Linked DNA regions of Algoriphagus machipongonensis. The protein of the gene in region 1 interacts with the protein of each later gene in a pairwise test. Links are inferred from orthologs where the notes say so. Each region holds a gene or a part of one and is shown on either strand. Other genes may lie near its edges.

Region 1 (12,069 bases):
AGAGGGTAATCGTCAGCTTTTTGTTTTGGATACTCAAACTGTCAGAAAAGCTCATTTAAATGGAAAAGCTAATGCTTTGGCATGGATGGGAGAAAAGGCTCAAGGGGATTATTTGTTTTTTACTGATTCGGATTGCCAAGTAAACCCTAATTGGATTTTAGAAGGTGTCCAAAGCATGGGCAAAAACACGGGGGTTCTCAATGGAGTCACAGAGGTGGTACCCCAATCCTTATTGGGAGAATTTCAAAAATTGGATTGGTGGAACACCCTAGGAATCATCAAGATTGTGTCGGATTGGGGTGGACACACCACTGGACTAGGCAACAATATGGTTATTTCCAGAGAGGCATATTTGACTTCGGGAGGTTTTCCCGGCATTCCACCAACTTTAACAGAGGATTTGGAAATCGCCAGATTAATAAAGGATTCGGGCTATGAGGTGCATCAGCAAGTAAGTCCTAATATGCTTGTTTTTACCAAAGAGGAGAATTCCTGGAAGGGCCTTTTGAGTCAACGTACGCGATGGATGAAAGGTGTATTGACTTTGCCTTTGGGATGGAAACTAGCCTTGGGTACCCATCTCTTATTTTTCATTGCAATTACCTACTTATTTGTTCAGAATATTGCCTTTGGGCTTTCCATTTGGGTAGTAAAGATTCTTCTACAATCCTTGTTTTTAATTCAAGTTTCCAAGAGAGCCGGAAGGAGACTTTTCTGGGCTTGGCTACTTTTATATGATTTTTATTATTTGCTTGCAAGCACACTTACTATTCTTTATTATTTTTGGCCTTCCAAAATCACGTGGAAATCGAGACAATACCCATGAACCTAATAGAAACACATGCCCATATTTACTCTAAGAAATTTGATGCTGACAGGGATCAGGTGATAGAGGATATCCGAAATGCTGGAATCGAACGTGTCTATATGCCCAATGTGGATGTGGAAACGATAGATGCCATGCTGGAGTGTGAGCAAAAGTACCCTGATTTGTGTATTCCGATGATGGGATTACACCCATGTGATGTGAAGGAGGATTTTCATGAGCAACTCCGCGTGATGGAAGACTGGTTAAATAAGCGTCCATTTGCTGCAGTTGGAGAGATTGGCTTGGATCTTTATTGGGATAAAACTTTTTTCGAACAACAAAAGGAAGCATTGAAAATTCAGATTTCCTGGGCAAAGAAAATGGAACTTCCTATTGTTTTGCATTGTAGAGAATCGATGGATGAAACCATTGAAATTATCAAAGAGGAACAGGATGGAAACTTAAAAGGCATTTTCCACTGTTTCACCGGATCAGTAAGTCAGGCAAATGAAATTATAGACCTTGGATTCCTGTTAGGAATTGGAGGAGTTGCTACCTTTAAAAATGGAGGTTTAGATAAAGTAATTCCAGAGATTGGTTTAGAGAGTCTAGTTTTGGAAACAGATGCGCCCTATTTGGCGCCTGTTCCCAATAGAGGGAAAAGAAACTCACCGGCTTACTTGCCACTTATCGCAGAGAAAATCGGAGATTACCTGTCGATTTCGAAGGAAGAGGTGGCGAAAAAAACGAAATTGAATGCATTGAACTTATTCAGGGAGCTTGAGCAATGAATTATAAGATAGTAAGATTAAATACAGGGCTTCGCACAAGCAAAACCTCATCGGTATTGATTATTTATACGGGAGGAACTTTAGGGATGGCATATGATGATTCAGGTTCTCTTGTCCCGTTTAATTTTGGTCAGATTCTGGAGAAAATACCTATTCTCTCGAATATGAATATTGCGATTACCGTGATTTCATTTCCCGAACCTATTGATTCATCCAATGTGTCCATGAGTCACTGGAAGGACATGGCTTATATCGTCTATGAAAACTATGATAGCTACGATGGATTTGTGGTATTGCATGGTACGGATACGATGGCATATTCTGCATCCATGATGAGTTATATGCTACAGGGATTGAATAAGCCGGTGATCTTTACGGGAGCACAGCTGCCCATTTCTGCTATGCGTTCAGATGCAAGGGAAAATTTGATGACCTCTTTAGAGATCGCTACTGCAAAAATTAATGGTAAGCCGATTGTTCCTGAAGTATGTATTTTCTTTAATCATATGCTTTTGCGTGGAAATAGATCCAAAAAAGTACAGTCAGTCCATTTTGATGCATTTGAGTCAGAGAACTTCCCTCCTCTGGCTGAGGCAGGAATTGTCATTGATTACAATACCGCTGCTATTCGACCTTATCAGCCACAAGAGGAGTTGGTTTATATCAACAAGCTTGACAATCGTGTGATGGTTCTTAAGCTTTTCCCAGGCATTACAGCGGATATTATGGATGCCTGCTTTGCGATAAAAGGGCTTCGAGGAGTTGTTTTGGAGACCTATGGATCAGGAAACTCTCCCAGTGAGGGTTGGTTTATGGAGTCTTTGGCCAAAGCTGTGAAGAAAGGATTAATCATTTTGAATGTTTCTCAATGTAATGGGGGTCGAGTGATCCAGGGGAGGTATGAAACCAGTAAAGAGCTGCTTAATGTGGGAGTGATCAGTGGAACAGATATGACCACAGAAGCTGCCGTAACAAAACTGATCTTTTTGCTGGGTCAACATCAATCTACAGAAGAAGTCAAAAAGAAATTGGTCGTGCCTATGGCCGGTGAAATGACAGCCTAAAAGTTAAAATCAGGATTTTTTCAAGTAAGTCTTGGAAACGGATTTAATAATATTTTTCTTTGCACTCCGATTTGCAAAGGCAAGTCTAGATTAATCCTACAGAGAGGTGTCCGAGTGGTTGAAGGAGCACGCCTGGAAAGCGTGTATACCCGTGAGGGTATCGAGGGTTCGAATCCCTTCCTCTCTGCAAAACAAGCCTTTTCGCCTAGCGAAAGGGCTTTTTGCTTTTTAGCCGTCAAGCTTGCTTGAGTGGCTAATGAGCAAAAAGACCAAAACGAATGAAGTGAGTAGGCTTGGGTTGCAGCCCACCTCCCCTTTGGGAAAGGCGAAGCCAATCCCTTCCTCTCTGCAAAACAAGCCTTTTCGCCTAGCGAAAGGGCTTTTTGCTTCTTAGCCCAAGAAGTAAAGTTCACTGTAGGGAGATTCGCGAGAGGTCGTGCGGCATGGCTCTCTTATTTCAATTTGTCAAACTTAGGAGTTGGGATTCTGAGAGAATAGATCTTTTTATGTATCAAACCCTTTATTAAAAAGCCGTTTTTGCTAGACTAGCAGTCTTCACCTGATTTTGATCTCCAATAACTTCCGTCCAGGCAAAGTAGATGTTCTCTTTAAAAATTTCCATTTGAGGGAAGCCGCTCTTGCGGGCAGGATCTATTGGAGTGATCTGAATAGGATTGCCCATTCCTCCATCGGTAACTTTTGCAGCTTTAAAATAAGTTTCCTCTCCTTCAGTTTCCATCCAGGTTAGGATTGCTGAGTGATCATCCAAAAGTGCTACATCCACTCTTCCTAATGCATCTGAGCCACTGACTTGGATTGGCGCGCTAAAAGATTCCCCAGCGTTTCTTGAAAAGGCTACCTTTACTTTGGGTTCATTATTTACTCCGGTAAACCAGGCTACAACCACAGTTTTACCTTTTGCATCTACTTTGGGACCGTTTACTGGACATCCATTGATTTCCCAGCCGTCTGAATGAACCGGTTTAGGTGTGGCCCAATGGCCATCAACTAATCGTGTGATATAAATGTCCCGAACTTCTGAATCAGATCGATCTCGATATACCACGATAGGTCCATTCTCGGTGATGGCAGTGGTAGTTTGACAGCAATCGCAGGTCCTGGAATCTAACTCAACTTCATCGGTAATGCTTCCATCCAAATGAACTGTAGCTGCTCGAATCGACATAGCGCCTCCTCCATGTTCATCATGATCATGCCCTTCCGACATTCCAGTGTTTCTTCCGTCTAGCCAAGTGATAAAAAAGGAATCGGTACTATAAGGTACAGCAGAGACAAACCCATGTTCGGTGAAAGTAGAATCGGTATGTAGAGGTAGATTTATTTTCCAGCTTGAATCATTATTCTTTAATAGGTTCAGCTTCACATCATATGAATACGTTCCTCTGGATGATTTTTGAAGAAAATGAGTCATCAAGTGACCCTTGTTTTCAGTAATGGATGGAAAATCTGCCCAGTTGATAAACCAATCAGAACCTTGGGTAATTTTCTTGGGTACTTGCCATTGATTATCTGTCAATTGAGAATATCGCAACTCAGTAGTAGAGTCATTAAGTTTTTTTACCCAAGAAATCACCGGCCCATCTGATCCTGTAAAAAGATAGGGAAGAGAAGTTTGCTCGGTATCAGGGAATGGGATTGCTTTTAAAGAAGCATCTTCTTTTTTCGACTCAGCGCATGAAAATAAAACAGCAAGGATAAATCCTAGGTGAAATGACTTATGTAACTTCATTTGGGAAGATTTAATATTTCCTGAATCTCTTCTTCTGAACCCCAATTTATTCTGCCTGTTTTGGAAAAAGTTTTTTCACCTTTTTCATTGAATACAAATGTGGTGGGGAGGGCATAAATTTTCAGGTTTGTGAGCGCTTCTTTATATCGAAAGGATTCAAGGTCAATTTTCTTTTTCTCCAGAAAATCGTTGATTTCTTCTGTAGTCTCTTCTGATACTAAGAGTACCCTGAAATTATTTTGCTCTAAGGTTAACTCTGCTTTTTCCAAAGCTGGAAGTTCCTCGATACAAGGTTTACACCAGGTAGCCCAAAAATGCACCACTAGTTTTTGATCTTCAGAATCGGACAACTTAAATGCATTGCCTTCCATATCCTCCAGTTTATCCTTCAGCATCCTGAATTCTGAACTCTTGATATTTTCAGAAGAGGATTTTTGGCAAGCTGATAAAATGAAGCTTAATAAAAACAAGAAGAATAAAGATCGGAGCAAATTACTGTTGTTTAAAGTAGAGAATTGAAATTAGGACTTTTTCCCTTAGTCCTGAATAAGCATAGTGAATTTTGAAGTCTGGATTTCGGAGCAATAAGATAGAAGAGCCAGAGTTTCAGGATATACTATTAAGATTTGGGCGAAGTGTAAAATTTATTTAACGTGAAATAAGAAGATTAAAGAATAATTAATGTTAAAAGATTTTAGGAAAGTTTGTTTGAGAAATGGATAGCGAATCATTTTTTGTAACTTACTTACGAAATCGAAAAGTTTTAAAAGGCTTATAAACGTTTAGGTAGAGATGTTTTATCTCTATTTAAATATTTGAGACAAAGGCTCTAAAAAGATTGGATTGAGCTTTATTTTCTAGATATTTGAAAGAAATTACCGAAAGTATTGAGATTATAGAACCTTTTACAGTCCAAAGGAATATATTCCGCTCGTGTAAAAATTGCTCCGTTTTCAGTTTGAAAGCGGGATTTTTCCAAAAAATCTAAAAGAGTCCATTGTTTTTTGAAATTAAAAAATGATAACTTTAAAACTCGATTTTAGTGAAGAAACCATTTAACCTTTATCAAAAGTCTATTTAAAAATCAAATTATGAGAAAGTTAATCGCTTTGTTCATGCTTGCAGGTATCATGTTTGTTCCTGTTTTCGCAAACGCACAAGAAGCAGAAGCTGATTCTGCAGCTCAAGAAGAAATGGCTCCTGTAGTAGAAGAACCTGCTGCATCATCCACAATTGTAGACGACGAGATCGTCGCAGAGGAGCAAAGCTTCCACCAAGTAGTAAAAGAGAAGTTTATTGAGGGAGATCCTTTGTACATGACTCCAGTATTGATCTGTTTAATCTTAGGTCTTGCTGTAGCTCTTGAAAGAATCATCACTTTGAACCTTTCTACTACAAACACCAAGAAATTATTGGCAAAAGTTGAAGATGCGCTATCTTCAGGTGGAGTAGAAGCTGCCAAGGATGTAACTAAAGGCACAAAAGGCCCAGTTGCTTCTATTTTTACTCAAGGACTAATGAGATACTCAGAAGGTATCGAAATGGTAGAGAAATCTATTATTGCTTACGGTTCTGTTGAAATGGGTAGATTGGAAAAAGGTCTAGTTTGGATCTCTTTGTTTATCTCTCTTGCTCCAATGTTGGGTTTCATGGGTACAGTAATTGGTATGATCGGTGCATTTGACTCTATTGAGGCTGCCGGTGATATTTCTCCATCTTTGGTTGCTGGAGGTATTAAAATTGCCCTTTTAACAACAGTTGCTGGTTTGATCGTTGCGATTATCCTTCAGTTGTTCTACAACTATTGTGTTGCAAAAATTGACTCTTTGGTTAACGACATGGAAGATGCATCAATTACTTTGGTGGACATCTTAGTGAAGCACAAATTGACTGGTAAGTAAGCCGTCAAAACCTTGCGTTTCAATAAATTAAGTTAACCCCAAAGAAAGCTACATTATGGATACTTATGACATTTTATTATACGGTAGTTACTTACTCATTGCGGTTGGAGCATTCGTTGCAATTGTAATGCCTTTGATCAAGTCTTTGGATAATCCAAAAAGCTTGTTGAAGACAGTAGTAGGTATCGTAGGCATTGCGGTGTTGTTCTTTATTGCTTATTCAATATCAAGTAATGAAGTACTTCCAAAATTTGAAGCTGATCCTTTTAACCTAACACCGGGAAGTTCTCAGTTGGTAGGTGGAATGTTGATCACTACGTACATCCTTGCGATTGTTGCCTTGGTAGGAATCGTATTTACTGAATTAAATAAAGCGATAAAGTAATATGGCTAGAAAGAAAAATAGAATGGTCCAGGAGGTCAATGCAGGTTCTATGGCAGACATAGCTTTCTTGCTCCTGATCTTCTTTCTCGTCACTACTACTATTGCATCAGATAAGGGTATTTTGAACGTACTTCCACCTAAAGTGGATCCTAACGTTCCGCCACCAGACATTCAAAAGAATGAGCGTAATATTTACACCATTCTTGTCAACGCGAACGATGATCTTCTTGTAGAAGGAGAGTACAGAGAAAATGCCGATGGATTAGACAAAGATGTGAAGGCTTTTGTTTTGAACTTCGGAGCTCCGGATGAAGAAGCAGCTGCTCTTTACAATTCCTTGCCCGCATCTCTTCAAGCAGAAGCAGCAAGAAATCCTGAATCTTCGGATCATCCAAGTGAAGCCGTTGTTTCCATCAAGACAAACAGAGGTACTAGCTATGAAAAATACCTAGAAGTCCTTGACTTGGTGAAAAAAGCGTACTTCGATATCTATGCAACTAGAGCGAACTTAACAACAGATGAGTACAGAGCTCTTGGTGGTAAAGATGACGCAGAACAAGCGCTTATAGACAAAGGGAAAGAAGGCATTGCGATGCAGATTTCCATTGCAGAACCAGATAAACTAGGAAGTAATTAATATGGGAAAGTTCGGAAAGAAAAATAAAGTCTCTGAGAATATCCCAACGTCGGCGTTGCCGGATATTATCTTCATGCTTCTTTTCTTCTTCATGGTAACTACCGTGTTGAGAGATCAGGAGATATTGGTTGAGCAAAAGATTCCTCAAGCTACCCAGCTTCAGAAATTGCAGAAGAAAACGTTGATCTCTTACATGTTCATTGGAAAGCCAAAAAACGTAGCCTTGTATGGTTCTGAACCAAGAATTCAGGCAAACGATGCGTTGATGAATCCAAGTGATATTGTTCAATGGGTAAACCAGGAAAGAGATTTACTACCTGAAGCAGATCGTGGAGGAATTACCATTTCTTTGAAAGTGGATAAAGATGTAAAAATGGGTCCTATCTCTGATGTTCAGACTGAGCTTAGAGAAGCAGATGCCCGAAGAGTTCTTTACGCTTCCGTTGGGAAAGTGGCAAATAACTAATAAATACTACTCTGTAAATAGAAAGCTATCCCTTAATTTGGGGTAGCTTTTTTTGTTTATACTCATGCTAGCAACTCTTAAGAATAAAAAGAAGGTCCAAAACGGTTGGGCAATGTATGATTGGGCCAATTCGGTATATAGCCTTGTCATCACTTCTACCATTTTCCCTGTTTATTATAACAGCGTAACCAAGTCCTCAGACGGATCGGATTTAGTTAGTTTCTTTGGAATAGATATGATCAATACGGTCTTATACTCCTATTCTATTTCCTTCTCTTTTTTAGTTATTGCCCTGATTTCTCCCTTGCTTTCTGGAATCGCGGATTCGACAGGAAAGAAACTGGGTTTTATGAAATTCTTTGCCTATATGGGTTCTATTTCCTGTGTGGGGTTATTTTTCTTTGATGGGAGTAATCTTGAATTTGGTGTCATTGCTAGTGTGCTGGCAAGTATTGGGTACGCAGGAAGTATTGTGTTCTATAATGCCTATTTGCCTGAAATATCGGAGGAGAAAGAGTATGACTTTTTAAGTGCCAAAGGTTTTGCTTTGGGCTACATAGGATCCGTAATTCTTCTGGTGGTGAATTTATTGATGATTCAGTTTCCATCATCTTTCGGTATTCCTGATGATGGGATTGCAGCTAGACTTTCCTTTTTAATTACAGGTATTTGGTGGGCTGGATTTGCTCAAATTACCTTCAACGTATTACCCAAAAATCCCTATGGTAGAAATGTGACCCGAGAAATTTTATCCAAAGGGTATAAAGAAATTAGAAAAGTGTTTTTTGAGGTTCGAAAGATTGGCGTGATGAATAAGTTCTTGGCCTCATTCTTCTTTTATTCCATGGGCGTTCAGACGGTGATGTATCTAGCTGCAAGTTTTGGAGATAAAGAGCTTGGCTTGCCTGGAGATCAATTGATCTTGACCATTTTGATCATTCAGTTTGTAGCCATCATAGGAAGTTACTTTTTTGCTTATATCTCAAAAAAGTATGGGAATAAACCGAGCTTGGTAATCATGGTTTTGATTTGGATTCTTATCTGTGGGGCTGCTTATTATGTTTACTCCGTGTATGAATTCTTTGCTCTTGCAGTAGTGGTTGGTCTGGTAATGGGAGGGATTCAGTCTCTGTCTAGGTCTACCTTTTCTAAACTGATTCCAGAATCGACTACGGAACATGCATCTTATTTTAGTTTTTATGATGTGACAGAGAAATTGGCGATTGTAATTGGTACATTTTCCTATGGAGTAATTGAGCAATTGACAGGAAGTATGCGTAACAGTTCTTTATCATTAGGAATCTTCTTCTTGGTGGGACTAGGCTTCCTTTTATTAGTAACAATTCCCAAAACTCAATTGAATTCTAGTAAAACATAAAAGTGATGCTGAAGATTATTGAAGGTGAACAAGTCAAAGTACTTGATAAAAAACATATAGAAAATTCTGGTCAATCCAGTCATGAGTTGATGGAGTTGGCAGCCATTGGTTTTACCAAATGGTTTCTACATCAAAAATCCTTTCGTAAGGAGCATGTGTATATTTTTTGTGGCGCAGGGAATAATGGTGGAGATGGTTTAGCCATTGCCCGAATCTTAGTAAACCACGAATTTCAGGTAACAGTCATTCCTTGTTTTGAGGATGAAAATAAACTCTCTCACGATGCAAAGCTAAATTGGGATCTATTACCCAAATCAGTTCATAAACTTAGCCTTGAGGAAATTGGTAATCCACATGACGCTGTGTTTATAGATGCGTTTTTAGGGGTGGGATTGAAAGGTAACCTAAGGGAGAGTGCTGTTCCCATCATTGACAAGATCAATGCGATGGTTGGCCCCAAAGTGGCAGTTGATATTCCGAGTGGTTTGCCATCCGAATCTACTTCAGATAGTGTAGTAGTAAAAGCTGATTATACTTTGACTTTTGCCTTCCCAAAGTTGAGCTTGCTACTACCGGAAAATGCAGCGTATGTTGGGGAAATGGAAGTTGTTGATATCGGGATTCCAGAAGATGAATTTCAGGAGTTTACTTCCCAAAAGTTTTTCATTTCTGCTAAGGATATTCCACAGCTTCATCCACAATTTAACCGGTTCTCCTACAAAGGAGATTATGGCAAAGTATTGATTACAGGTGGAAGCCCAGGAAAAATGGGGGCTTTGATCCTTTGTGCAAAAAGTGCACTACGATCTGGATCGGGATTGGTGACATGTCATGTGGAAGATACCGAAAGGCATATTATTCAGACGGCCGTACCTGAAGCCATGGCCACCTGGGGTTTAATTGCGAATCTTGACTATTACGATGCATTGGGAATAGGTCCTGGCTGGGGTCAAGATGGAAAGGCTCATTTGTTAAAGCAAATACTTGGAGAATACAAGAAGCCAGTTGTCATTGATGCGGATGGCTTGAACATACTTGCTAGAAAAAAAGAACTTTTAGAATCTGTTCCCAAAAATTCTATTTTGACACCGCATCTGGGAGAGTTTAAGCGATTGGCAGGAGAAAGTGAGAATCATTTGCAGCGTTTAGAAAAGGTAAAAGAATTTTCTGCCAAGCATCAGCTTATTGTGGTTCTAAAGGGTGCTAATACCGTTATCACTCTTCCGGATGGAAGACAATTGTTTAATTCCTCAGGAACGAAATATATGGCTACAGGAGGCTCGGGTGATGTGCTTACAGGAATAATTACTTCTTATTTAGGACAAGGTTACAGTCCTGAAAATGCAGCAATTTGCGGTGTTTATCATCATGGTTTAGCCGGTGAGTTCGCTGGAAAAGATAAAAGAAAGGGGCTTATTGCTTCAGATATTATTGATGCTATTCCCGAAACTTACCGTCTATTGGATATTCCCTGATTGGTTATAACATTCAAACAATAGTTTAGGGGTTGACCTACCTAATTTTTCAGATGAAAAACGAAAGACTTTTACTCTATACCTTAGCCCTCATCAATTTTGTGCACATGGTGGATTTTATTATCATGATGCCCTTAGGTCCTCAATTGATGAGGATTTTTGAAATTAGCCCGAGGGAATTTGGCTTGTTAGTTTCTTCCTATACTTTCAGTGCGGGCTTTTCGAGTTTTTTTGGAGCTTTCTTTTTAGATAGATTTGATCGGAAGAAAATCCTGCTGGTGGTTTATGTAGGATTCACTTTGGCAACCCTTGCCTGTGCTTTGTCTCCAAGCTATTCAATTTTACTGATTTCCCGAGTTCTATCTGGCTTGTTTGGAGGATTGACTTCCGCATTGATATTGGCAATTATAGGGGATGTAATTCCAAATGTAAGAAGAGGTGCTGCTATGGGATTGGTAATGGCTGCATTTTCAGCTGCTTCTGTGCTAGGAGTACCTCTGGGATTGTTTTTGGCCAGTATTTCCAACTGGCATACTCCTTTTTTTATTTTGGCGGGAGTTTCATTTCTTAGCTTGGGAATGATTTTAAAATTTATTCCTTCGATAAGGGAGCATTTAGATCAAGGGTATATCAGGCCGAATCCGATTTTGGTGGTATCCAGAGTCCTCCAAGACAAAAATCAAATGCGGGCAATTAGTCTTTCTGTGATGATGATGTTTGGTCAATTTATGATCATCCCATTTCTTAGCCCTTATTCAGTTTCAAATATTGGTTTTTCAGAGGTACAATTGACCTACATCTACATAGCTGGAGGAGCCTTTACCATTTTTACTTCCCCTTGGGTAGGTAAACTTTCAGATAAGTATGGTAAGCTAAAAATATTTACAATTTTCATGAGTTTGAATGTGATCCCTATTGGGATCATCACACATTTGGGACAAACTCCCATTCCATATGTACTTTTAGTGAGTACCATGTTTTTTGTAACTTCCAATGGCAGGTTTGTGCCTGCAGCGGCATTGGTGACAGGAACGGCAAAACCTGAAAATCGTGGCAGTTTTTTGAGTTTTAATTCAGCAGTTCAACAATTGGCGATTGGTGTAGCTTCTTTAATTGCAGGTTTGATTATTGGTGAAACGACCTCTGGGGAGTTGACCAACTTCAATTATGTGGGTTATCTAGCAATCGTATTCAGTCTATTATGTATTCCTTTAGCTAGAAGAATTAAAGTAGTCAGTTAAAAAGAGTGGGTTGAATTGAATTTTAAATTCAACATGGATAGAAAATAAATTCATATCGATGGAATCTAAGGTTAATTCTTGTGTACGATGCGGTGTAGAACTCAAGGGTAAATATTGCTCTAATTGCGGTGAAAAAAGGATTGAAAGTGAAGATAAAAAGCTGAATCATTTTT
Region 2 (12,217 bases), 630 kb from region 1 along the record:
CCCATTGGATATAGCTTGTATTATTTACATGGTCATAAAGATCCAGGTCTGAATAACGGACTTTCCTGGACTCAGTGAATAGTAATTCCCCACCTACTTCTACTTTTTCAGATTGCCATTCTGGCTTTTCCAAAGGATCAAAAAGATGACCTGGTAAAGCAGTCTCCGGGCGAACTGGTCGCTTGGAATCAATATTCAGCAAAAGGTAAGAAGTCATGCATTGTACTAATACTTTTCCTTCTAAATCTGTCATCAAAAACTCCCTGAAAGCAAAAAGCTTTTCTACTCCACGGCCAGCTGTGTAAACCTTAACTCGATCACCCCAAGAGGGAAATTCAAAGCAATGAAAATCCATTCTCGAAAGCACCCACATTTTATTTTCTTCAAAGAGATTCCTCCCAAAATCAGCAGAATCCGCATGGCGCCAGGAAATCTCCTGAAATAAATCCGCTACAGAACTTAATCTGGTTTTACCGTCTGGATGTACTTGAAAAGAACCAATTTCGAAGTCCTTTTCATATTGAAAGGTAGAAGGATGACTCATCTATTCAGATTAGGTTTTACTTTTTTGGGGAATCAAGAATACCGCTTTACGGAAGCTAGAAAGCAAGGTAATTCCCAAAGCACTCACAGCCACCATCGCAAAGGAGGTTTTTAAGTTAAATAAATCTGCAATAAAGCCAATCAATGGAGGCCCTAACAAAAACCCGAAGAATGAAATCGTAGAAACCAAAGCCAAGGCGACGCTTGGCGCATATAATTTGGATCTTCCCGCGATGCTATAAGAAAGAGGAATAATCGATGCTACTCCTAAGCCTACTAATAAAAAGCCAAACGTAGCTATGCCTACGGTGGGAAAAACTACTGCCAAAGTCAATCCAACAAAGATCAAAACTCCACTCACTTGGATGACTTCCACTTTGGTATATCTAGCAGCCACTTTATCTGTTATAAACCTACCAGCAGCCATTGTCCCCATAAAAGCCACATATCCTAATGCAATCAATGAAGGATCGGCCATCACCACTTTTTTGAAGTAAACTCCTGACCAGTCAAACATACATCCTTCACACATCATCCCTAAAAATGCAATCAGACTAATTCGGAGCAATAATGCATCAGGTTTTTTCAAGACCATTCCTCCTTCAGAGGCTGCTGCTTTTTCCTTGATAATATAGCCTTGAGCTGAAAGAATAATAATAAATGAAATTCCTGCAACCACGGTATAATGAATTGCTGGAGATAAACCCAAATAGATCATTAGCGCCCCTATGCCAGCTCCTGTAAATCCCGCCATGCTCCAGAGTCCATGGAAAGAGGCCAATATACTTTTTCCCATCTCATCTTCTAGATTTAAGGCCTGAGTATTCAAGGAAATATTCATGGTGTTTCCGAGCATCCCATAAAAAACCAATACCGGTACCAGCAACCAAGTTGAAGGTGCTAAGCCAATAAGTGGCAATGTCAAAGCATAGGCAATGGCACCCACCATAATGACAATTCTACTTCCAAATTGATGTACTGCCCAGCCGGCGATAGGGAGTCCGATCACAGACCCCAAAGGTAGAAACAGTAATAATGTTCCTAACTGCCCTTCTGAAAGATCAAATTTGGCTTGAATATCGGGGATTCTTGCAGCCCAGGAGGCAAAACATAGCCCTACAAAAAAGAAAAAGGCCCCCAGGGCCACTCTGCGCTTGGAAAGGGAATTCATACAATTGGATAGGTCTTAAGGCTCCGAAATTTAGAAAGATTATCCCGAACGAACCCTAAAACAAAAAAAGGAATAGAAACTATTCCCCTATATTTCTGTTAGTAGAAAAAAATATCTCATGGAATTTGTCATTGTAGGAAGCATCATCATCTGTATTATTTTTTTGATTCGATTTATTATCCGCAAGGTCTTTCAATAAAAAAGCCACTTCCTTCACAGAAAGCGGCTTTAGCAATTCAAGCTTTTAAATTTAATTTGGAAGCTTGTCAGAAAATTTTCCGTAGACCCATGTTCCAGCAATAGCGGAAATCAAGGTCACAAAAACTACTAAAAAGCCCGACCCTATTTGAGCAAACAAAGGCCCTGGGCAGGCACCGGTTATTGCCCATCCCAAACCAAAGATAAACCCTCCAATAATCTGACCTTTACGGAACTCCTTTTTAGGTATGTTGATGGTTTCACCAGCAATCGACTTCAAGTTAAATCTCTTGATAATCTGAATGGAAATAATTCCAGTAATAATCGCAGAACCAATGACCCCATACATATGGAATGACTGGAGACGAAACATTTCTTGAATCCTAAACCAGGATATGATTTCGGCTTTGACAAAGACAATCCCAAAGAGGATCCCAATTATCATATACTTCACTAGGGATAAGCCTTTTTCTACATTTTGCTGAGAGTTAGGTGCATCACAAACTTCAACTTTATTTTTCTTCTCTTCTACTATCATTGCTTTCCTCGATTAATATCCAACTAGTTTCATTAAAGGCTCCATCAATAGATGAGTCATCACAAAGCCTCCGATCATAAAGAATGTTGTGGCTAAAAGCGATGGCCACTGCAGAGAGCTAATTCCCATGATCGCATGTCCTGATGTACATCCTCCGGCATATCGAGTTCCAAACCCCACTAAGAATCCTCCAAACACGAAGAAAAGAAGTCCTTTTGCCGTAAACAGATTATCCCATTGGAAAATATCTGATGGCATGAGGCCTGAGAAATCTGTGATTCCAAGAGCCGTTAAATCAGCTCGGGTTTGATCTGCTAAAACAAAATCGTTTGGATTGGCCAAGAAATTTGTTGCAATAAAGCCACCAATTAAGACGCCTATTACAAACAGAATATTCCACATTTCTTTCTTCCAGTTATAAGTGAAGAAAGGAATACCTGCAGGAACGCACATAGCGCAGACATGACGCAGGGAAGATGAAATACCAAATGTTTTATTTCCAATCAGCAAAAGTATCGGGACAGTTAGCCCTATCAAGGGTCCTGCCACATACCAAGGCCATGGCTGGGTGATCCAGTCTATCAATTGATCCATTTTTTATATTTTTTTGAATTTTATTCAATTTTTCTAAGGTCTGGGAAAAGACGATTCCCTATAGTTACTAAATTACAAAGTTCAGAATATGCTTTCTTGATTATCGTGACTTTTATCACAGAATTTAGGTTGAAACTAAAAATGGCAGATCTTGCGACCTGCCATTTATGGGTGTTCGCAACTTTTCTCACATTATAGCAATGTGGTAGGACAAACGTAATCACTCACTTCAAACTCACCAGACTCTTTAATGGCTTTAAATCCACCATCCACATCAATCAGATTATCATAACCTCTAGCTCTCAAAATAGAGTTAAAGACCATAGAACGATATCCTCCTGCACAGTGTACGTAATAAGTTTTATCCTTGTCTACTTTGAGCATGCTTTCATTGATGTAATCCAATGGTGCATTTTCTGCATCCACTACATGTTCTGAAAGGAATTCGCTGTTTTTCCTTACATCTAAGATATTCAGATCAGGATTTTCTTTCTTTCTTTTCACTAATTCTTCCACTCCGATAGATTCGATTTGATCTAGCTCCTGCCCTGCCTTTTTCCAAGAATCGATTCCTCCTTCGAGATATCCAAGCGCAAAGTCATAGCCTACTCTAGCCAATCGGGTAATCACTTCCTCTTCTCTTCCTTCTTCTGCCACTACAAGAATTTCTTGTTTCAAGTCAGGAATCATCGCTCCTACCCAAACCGCAAAACTTCCGTCAATTCCAATATTCACAGAATTAGGCACAAAGCCTTTGGCAAAAACCTGAGGAGATCTGGTATCCAAGATCAATGCGCCAGTTTCATTGGCTGCTGCCTCAAATTGTGCAGGAGATAATGGTTTTACTCCTCTTTCCAACACTTCATCAATGCTATCATATCCTTCGATATTCATCATCACATTCTGTGGGAAATATGCAGGTGGAGGTGTTAATCCAGTGATCACTTCTTTGATAAACTGCTCCTTGGTCATATCCTGAAGAGCATAGTTGGTCTTCTTTTGATTTCCTAAGGTATCTGAAGTCTCCTTACTCATGTTTTTACCACAAGCTGATCCTGCTCCATGTGCCGGATACACGATCAAATCATCAGGTAAAGGCATGATCTTATTTCTTAAGGAATCATATAGATGTCCTGCCAATTTTTCTTGGGTCAGGTCTTCTACCACCTTTTGTGCTAAATCAGGTCTTCCCACATCTCCTATGAATAAGGTATCTCCAGTGAAAATAGCTTCCTCTTTCCCTTCCTCATTATAAAGCAAGTAGCAGGTACTTTCCATCGTATGACCTGGGGTATGGATCACTTTTATTTTCGCCTTACCTATTTGAAACTCCTGGCCATCTTCAGCCACTGTAGCGTCAAAGCCCATTTTCATAGTCGTTGGACCATAAACAATCGGAGCTCCGGTTTTAGCTGACAAATCCTGATGTCCAGAAACAAAATCAGCATGAAAATGCGTTTCAAAAACATATTTGATTTTAGCATTTCTTCTTTCAGCCTTCTCAATGTAAGGCTGCACTTCTCTTAATGGATCGATCACTGCTGCTTCACCATCAGACTCGATGTAGTATGCTCCTTGAGCTAGACAACCTGTATAAATTTGCTCGATTTTCATATCACTTATTTTTTTATTCTTTCAATTTCTATTACAAATATATCAAGGGATTTCCCCAGACTAAATGACTTTTGTCACATGAAGCCTAAGCATTGCTCATGATATTGGTTTCAATGGTCTTGACCAATTGATGCGTAGGAACAACGCCAGATTCCCTCCAAAGAATTTTTCCTTTTTGGAATAATATTAATGTTGGCACTCCTCTAACTTGAAATTTGCTTGCAGCTAGAGGGTTTTTATCTACATCTACTTTTAGAATTTTCACCTTTTCGCCCAGCTGTTTAGCGGTATCTTCCAAAATAGGATGCATCATTTTGCAAGGTCCACACCAAGTAGCAGTAAAATCTACCAATACTGGCTTATCTCCTTCTATTAGCTCCTGGAATGTTTTTGGTTTTGCGCTCATGGTCTTATTATTTAATTAACACAACAAAGGTAAACCCTCAATCGGTTCGAAACAGTAATTTTTATCACATTAGGACGTTTTCCATTCTGGACCTATAAGTTTTAAAAAGTGCTAAAAAATCCCTAGTTGGCGATTAATTTTTTATTTTCGCCAGTCTAATATCCAGAATTAATGCTCAAGTATAAGCAAATCAATAATTTAACCGGCTGGCTAGTTTTTGCCGTAGCCGCGATCGTATATATTTTGACAGCAGAACAGACCGCTAGCTTCTGGGATCCAGGAGAATTTATCGCGGTTTCTTATAAACTTCAGGTACCACACCCTCCTGGAGCACCTTTCTTTCTGCTTGTCTATAGGATGTTCAGCTTTCTAGCTTTAGGTGATGTGCTGGAAGTAGCCTATTGGATGAACGTCGGAAGTGCACTCTTTTCTGCCTTTACCATCCTATTCCTGTTTTGGTCTATAACCCTTTTTGGTAGAAGACTATATAAAATGGAAGAAGGCAAAGAAAGTAAAGGAGAAGTGATCTCTTTAATGGGAGCAGGTATCGTAGGCTCCTTGCTTTATACATTCACAGATAGTTTCTGGTTTTCTGCAGTAGAAGCGGAAGTTTACGCAATGTCCTCCTTCTTTACTGCAATCGTGATTTGGGCATTTTTGAAATGGGATGTGATCAAAGACCCTAGAGATGAGAATAAATGGATGATCTTCATTGCCTATTTAGTGGGACTTTCTATTGGTGTTCACTTGCTCAACTTGGTGACACTACCAGCTTTGGCTTTGATTTACTACTTTAAAAAGTATGATAAGCCGAACTTCAAAGGAGGCATGATTGCGATGTTTATCGGTGGATTTGCCCTGATAATTATCAACAACTTGATTATTCCTGGCCTTCCTAGTCTGGCAGGTTCCATGGAGATTTTCTTTGTTAACTCCTTGGGATTACCCTTCGGTTCTGGAATTGTCTTTTTCGCAATCCTATTCTTTGGCGCTCTATTTTACGCCTATAAATATTCCAGAAGTAAGGAGAACGCCACATTAAACACTGCTTTACTTTCCTTGGTATTTATTCTTATTGGCTATAGTAGTTATGCCTTGATTGTCATCAGAGCCAATCAAGATCCTGTCATAAACGAAAATGCTCCCAAAGACATCATTAGCTATGTTTCTTACCTGAAAAGAGAGCAGTATGGCTATAGACCTTTAATGCATGGTCAGTACTTCACCGCCAAACTTGTAGATCAAGAAGAGGGTGACCCGGTATACATGAAAGGAGAAGACAAATATGAGATTGTGGATTATGGATTAAAAAACATTTATGATCCAAACAAAACCACGATCCTACCTAGAGTCTATTCCACTCAAGAGAATCACAAAAGAATCTACCGACAGGTTTTAGGACTTAGAGAAGGACAAGACCCCACTTTTGGAGATAATCTTTACTTTATGTTCAAGCATCAGCTGGGCAAAATGTACTGGAGGTACTTTATGTGGAACTTCTCGGGAAGGGAAAGTGACTTCTCCGATGCTCCTTGGATTGGAATTACCGATGCCTTCTCTGATAAATTCCCCGACTATATCAAAGAAAATAAAGGTCATAACAACTTCTTGATGCTCCCTTTATTATTGGGGGTTGTTGGTATGTTTTTCCAAGCAAAATATGACCCGAAATCATTCTATGTCAATTTAATGCTATTCCTAATGATGGGTGTAGTTCTGGTACTCTACCTGAATTCCCCTCCCATCGAACCTAGGGAGCGTGATTATATCTATGTAGGTAGTTTTTATGCTTTTGCCATATGGATTGGTATGGGAGTTATGGGAATTGCCCATGGAATAGGGAAAATGAACAAGAACCTGGCTACGGCTGGTGTGATTGCTACACTCCTAACCCTCCCTGTAGTAGGCTTGGTAGCAAGTCAAACCTGGGATGATCACAATAGACAAGGGAGATATTTCTCTGTAGATTCTGCAAGAAACTTCCTGGCCTCCTGTGCGCCAAATGCCATTTTGTTTACCGGAGGAGATAATGATACGTTCCCGCTTTGGTATGTACAGGAAGTAGAAGGTTTCCGTACAGACGTTCGTGTGATTGTATTGAGTTATTTTGATACGGACTGGTATGTAAAACAGATGACCCGAGACGTCAATGAATCTGAAGCATTACCATTTAGTCTAGACCCTAAGCGATATCAAAAAGGCACTAATGATGTCCTTTATGTTACGGGTGATGAGAAGCCAAACTCTGCAATTTCAGTGAAAGCTTATCTATCCTTATTAAATGAGGGAGACCCAAGATTAAATGTCAACTCTGGCGGAAAAAGTGTTGTCAACATGGTTCCGTCTAGAAATTTGATTTTAGATGTGGATAGTGCTTCCGTTGCTAACAAGGATATTATTCCAGAGGAATTCTCGTCCTTATTTACTCCACAAATCAATTTAAGAGTCAATGGTCAATACATGACCAAAGGCACCTTGATGTTAATTGATTTAATCACTACAAATAATTGGGATCGACCCATCTACTTCAACAACACTTCCTTATCTACGATTGGAATCAACCTAGAAAGCCATGTGGTTCAAGAAGGATTGACTTACAGACTACTCCCTATTCAGAAACCCGAATATATTCGTGAAGAATTGGTGAATGCAGATTTGGCCTTCAAAAATTACATGGAGAAATTTGCATTCAGAGGCATGGATGATCCCGATGCATATAAGGATGAAGAATATAGAAGGTTTGCTTCTAATCATAGAAGTGCTTTGAACAACATTGCCATAGCACTTCTTGATGAAAACAAAATGGACAAAGCCGCAGAGCTGCTTAACTATGGCTTGGAAGTGATGCCAAACGAATCTATTCCATATGACCTATCCAGTGGGCAATCTGTCCCTCTATTCTTTGAGGTGGGAGAGGAAGATAAAGCCCTGGACATCATCGATAAAGTTTCCAAAAAATCATTGGATATGATCGAGTTTTATACCCTTGAAAATAGGGACTATGATCGCGAAATGATGATATCTATTGAAATGATTCGATATTTCATCCCTCTTCTCGAGGAGCGTGGCTATCAAGAAAAAGCAGACGAATTGAAAGCCCGGCTTTCCGCATATCTAGGTCAAGAAGCCCTTCCTACGCAGATTGACAGAAGATAAAGTTACCTAAATCAAAAAAAGGGGCTGGAAATTAATTCCAGCCCCTTTTTTTATTAGAAATGGTTTTTATTTCTTCTTTAAAATGTAAAATAGATCCAAACCATTTTTTGGGTCTTCTACAATTGGATAATCATCATGAGTAATCTCCACTGCATTACTCGTCTGCTTATGAAGTTTATTTCGATTCATTCGATTAAGGATCTCGTAGGGCATTCTTAAAATCGCTGCAGGAAGCTTGTGTTGAAGGTCAAATATATCAAAACGCATAATTTTCTGAACAGACTTTCTATTGGCCTCATGATAAGCCCAAACTTTTTCGTTTCCTCCAACACCTTTTGCCTCCACCTCATCAAAAATACTTGCTGATAAATCAATGAGTTGCTGAGGAGTATATTCTCTTACATGCCAGGGATTCCTAGATAAGGTATGATTGATGTTTGGTGTGGAAATGATAGCTTTTCCACCTGGCTTTAACACTCGGTAAATTTCCTCTAAAAATAATCGATCGTTTTCAATGTGCTCGATCACCTGAAAACTCACCACGGTATCAAATAAATTATCTCCTATACCTTTAAACGGCGGGATAACTGCTTGTTTGAAATCAACACCCGGGTGTTTTTCATGAAGCATGTCGATCACTTCCTGAATTTTATCGATCCCCAAATAACCGGTAGCATGGGGCAAAAGTATTTCTACTCCCCTGCCTTCTCCACATCCCACTTCAAGTAATTTACCTGAAATCCAGGGTTGAGCTGCAATGTACGCTTTGAGTAATCGTTGATGAATAGGATTGTCACTGATTAACTTATCAGATGCGATTTCCGTTGTATAGGTAGCCATACAAAATTTTACTATTTTGGCAAAAGTAAGCTTAATTTTCAAAACCCGATAAGATCATTCCATGAAGCTTAAACTAAAATTCCTCCTGCTTTTTTCCATATTAAGTATAGGGACCGTTTTTTCAGCTTTTCCACAAAAGAAACTTTCTAACCTCAATCAGGCGCTACGATATTCCAGGTACTCCAGATTAGGCCTTAAAATCATCCCCATTAAACTAGGTTCGAACGAATTTAAATTGCAGATGGTGGTGGAAAAAATAGAAGAAAACCCATCATTTAACGCGTTCAGCTTTTCCTATTCTGTCTTGGATAGCTATGAAGAGGAGATATTAGATGATCAAGTAAATTTATTAACCGAGAACGATTTAACTGCCGATACGGATAGGCATTGGTATTTTGAAAAAACCGTTACTATCCCAGAAGGCCAGGAGGTTGCTATTGCCTTGTTGACAGTTCTTGATACCCGTCAAGGAGACGAATATTATTACCATATAGATCTGAAAAGTTCCTTTGTATACGACCAGCCTACTTTCGGAGCCTATTACGCAAATGATGTCCCTTTTGACCAGAACTTCCTTAACTCAGGACAATCCTTACTCTTTAACTCCCCAAAAGGTCCAAGCCTGCATAAATTCTTTTATCCGGTGTCATTTGAAATCCCTTATCCACCGATGGAAACCAAGTCTCCCCCTGTTCCCAAGGAACTTGAGGTGGTTGATCAGGGAGACTTCTTAACCAATGTTCCGGAAAGTTTAGAGAATCAAGGGTATTATTTTGTGCAGCAGGATACTTCAGATGCTTCAGGGTTTATGATCAAAACGACCCATGAGGCTTTTCCTAAAGTGAGGGATTGGGATGAAATGGTACAAATGGTGACTTATATTTCCACCAGAAAAGAACATGAGACTTTACTTAGTGCAGAAGACAAAAAGAAAGCGCTAGATCAATATTGGTATAATTTAACACGAAATCCAGACACTGCTAAGGAGCTGATTAAAGAGTATTTCAGACAGGTGGAGTTTGCTAATATCCTTTTCACAGAATTTAAAGAAGGTTGGAAAACGGATCGTGGCATGGTTTACATTGTAATGGGTCCACCCTCAGAAGTAAATTTTTATTTGGATAGAGAGGTATGGTCTTACGGAGGAATTAGCGGGAGTTCAAAAATTCGCTTTACTTTTGTACGCGTAAAGAATATTCTCACCCCACACTATTACTCGCTGAACCGCTCCAGAGCTTATCAGCCTGTTTGGTTCAAAAACATTTCCATATGGAGAAGCGGAAGGATGGCTTTCTAATAGAAAAAGGAGCTACAGAAAAAGATTTTATTTTTGGTACAAGAGCAGTCATGGAGGCTATTCATGCCGGAAAAGAAATGGACAAGGTTCTTGTTCAAAAAGAGCTGAATAATGATTTAATAAAAGAATTGCTGCAGGTTTGTAAAGCGAATGCAGTGCCTGTGGTACGTGTACCAGATGCAAAATTAAATCGAGTAACACGGAAAAATCACCAAGGGGTCGTAGCTTATATTTCCTCCATCGAATATGCTTCCTTAGATCATGTGATCGAAAGTTGCTTTTCGGTTGGAAAATCTCCTTTGGTGTTGATTCTGGATAGAATCACAGATGTAAGAAACTTTGGCGCCATCGCTCGATCTGCAGAATGCGCAGGTATAGATGCGATCGTCATTCCATCCAAAGGAAGTGCACAGATCAATTCTGATGCAGTTAAAACTTCTGCTGGAGCATTGAACTTCCTTCCGGTCGTTCGTGTCAAAAACCTTTTCTATACCTGCAGAGACTTACAAAAGATGGGCTTAACCTTGGTGGCTATCACTGAAAAGTCTGATAAGGATATGTATGAAGCAGATTTCGCTTCTCCAGTAGCCATGATCATGGGTTCTGAAGAAGATGGAATCTCTAATGAGTTGATGGGAATTGCTGATGAAAAAGTGAATATCCCTATGCTTGGTAAAATCGAAAGTTTAAATGTTTCTGTATCTGCAGGCGTGGCAATTTACGAAGCCATGAGGCAGCGCAGAAAATAATAAAATTCAAAAGGGGGAGTCAAACATAGTCTTCCCCTTTCTTTTTGGCATTCGCCACAAATTCCCGAAACTTATTCTCAGCATCTAGCTTGCAAATCAAGAGGACATTATCCGTCTCATTGATCAAGTAATTATCAAGTCCCTGCACTACGACAAGCTTATTACCATCCACTTTAATGTAGGAGTTATGCGTGTCATAGAGCACCGCATTGGACTCTACCACATTTTTGTTCTTATCCTTCTCCTTTAGCTCATAGAGACTATTCCAGGAACCCAAATCTGACCATCCAAACTCTGTAGGAATCACATAGACGTCTTCTGATTGCTCCATTATCCCATTATCAATGGAGATATTTTTAAGCAAGGAATAAGCTTTGAGAATAAATTCTGGTTCTCTTTCGGTTCCCAATTGATTTCTCCCTTCAGAAAAAACCTCCGCAACATCCGGCATATACTTTTCATAGGCAGCAACCAGACTTTTGGCTTTCCAAATAAACATTCCCGAATTCCATACAAAATCACCGCTTTCAACAAATGTCTTGGCGAGTTTTGCATTCGGTTTTTCTGTAAAAGTTTTCACTTTGTGCACCCCTTCTTCTCCATGTTCCAAGTATTGGATATAGCCATAGCCTGTTTCCGGCCGATTCGGCTTAATCCCCATGGTGATCAGTCTTCCCTCTACTTCTGCTGCTAATAAAGATTTCGAGATTGCTGAATGAAACTTTTTTTCTTGGGTTATTAAATGATCTGCTGGAGCCACAATCATACTTGCCTCAGGGTCTAAAGCCTGAATCTTATAAGTCGCATAAGCGATACAAGTAGCAGTATTTCTTCTTTGAGGCTCGGTGAGAATCTGACTCTCATCCAGTTCGGGTAATTGCTCCCGTACTTGATCGAAATAGCTCTGGTTGGTGACAACAAAAAACTTATCAATAGTTGATACGTCCAGATACCTATCAAAAGTCATTTGCAGTAAAGTCCTGCCTGTACCTAAAATATCTAAAAATTGTTTTGGGCAGGCATTTCGGCTATATGGCCAAAATCTGGAGCCAATCCCCCCTGCCATAATTACTATATAGGGTTTCTTCTGCATCTTTGGGTTTATACGATT

What was found.
Region 2: the proteins of ALPR1_RS05240 (region 1) and rlmB interact in binary tests that used the Escherichia coli proteins (3 or more experiments, as listed by UniProt). The link is inferred for Algoriphagus machipongonensis from one-to-one orthologs.

What each region holds. Positions count from the first base shown.
Region 1 is NZ_CM001023.1:1,182,669-1,194,737, forward strand. What follows is about bases 8,570-11,420. They hold ALPR1_RS05240 (bifunctional ADP-dependent NAD(P)H-hydrate dehydratase/NAD(P)H-hydrate epimerase), read left to right. Parts: upstream 8,570-9,185; coding sequence 9,186-10,655; downstream 10,656-11,420. Other genes in these bases: ALPR1_RS05235 (MFS transporter), read left to right, coding at 8,570-9,180; ALPR1_RS05245 (MFS transporter), read left to right, coding at 10,709-11,420. In the rest of the region: ALPR1_RS05185 (glycosyltransferase family 2 protein), read left to right, coding at 1-826; ALPR1_RS05190 (TatD family hydrolase), read left to right, coding at 823-1,599; ALPR1_RS05195 (asparaginase), read left to right, coding at 1,596-2,663; ALPR1_RS05205 (hypothetical protein), read right to left, coding at 3,187-4,413; ALPR1_RS05210 (TlpA family protein disulfide reductase), read right to left, coding at 4,410-4,904; ALPR1_RS05215 (MotA/TolQ/ExbB proton channel family protein), read left to right, coding at 5,505-6,314; ALPR1_RS05220 (hypothetical protein), read left to right, coding at 6,370-6,699; ALPR1_RS05225 (ExbD/TolR family protein), read left to right, coding at 6,701-7,336; ALPR1_RS05230 (ExbD/TolR family protein), read left to right, coding at 7,338-7,802; more of ALPR1_RS05235, read left to right, coding at 7,867-8,569; more of ALPR1_RS05245, read left to right, coding at 11,421-11,896; ALPR1_RS05250 (DUF3667 domain-containing protein), read left to right, coding at 11,955-12,069. UniProt on the Escherichia coli protein: Bifunctional enzyme that catalyzes the epimerization of the S- and R-forms of NAD(P)HX and the dehydration of the S-form of NAD(P)HX at the expense of ADP, which is converted to AMP.
Region 2 is NZ_CM001023.1:1,824,740-1,836,956, reverse strand. Bases 9,219-12,217 are described here. They hold rlmB (23S rRNA (guanosine(2251)-2'-O)-methyltransferase RlmB), read left to right. Parts: upstream 9,219-10,329; coding sequence 10,330-11,106; downstream 11,107-12,217. Other genes in these bases: ALPR1_RS07875 (KpsF/GutQ family sugar-phosphate isomerase), read right to left, coding at 12,208-12,217; ALPR1_RS07880 (mannose-1-phosphate guanylyltransferase), read right to left, coding at 11,126-12,199; ALPR1_RS07890 (GWxTD domain-containing protein), read left to right, coding at 9,219-10,357. Outside these bases: ALPR1_RS07930 (acyl-[acyl-carrier-protein] thioesterase), read right to left, coding at 1-544; ALPR1_RS07925 (MFS transporter), read right to left, coding at 554-1,714; ALPR1_RS07920 (DUF6691 family protein), read right to left, coding at 1,965-2,450; ALPR1_RS07915 (YeeE/YedE family protein), read right to left, coding at 2,463-3,044; ALPR1_RS07910 (MBL fold metallo-hydrolase), read right to left, coding at 3,237-4,658; trxA (thioredoxin), read right to left, coding at 4,744-5,064; ALPR1_RS07900 (glycosyltransferase family 117 protein), read left to right, coding at 5,236-8,220; ALPR1_RS07895 (class I SAM-dependent methyltransferase), read right to left, coding at 8,287-9,060; more of ALPR1_RS07890, read left to right, coding at 9,122-9,218. UniProt on the Escherichia coli protein: Specifically methylates the ribose of guanosine 2251 in 23S rRNA.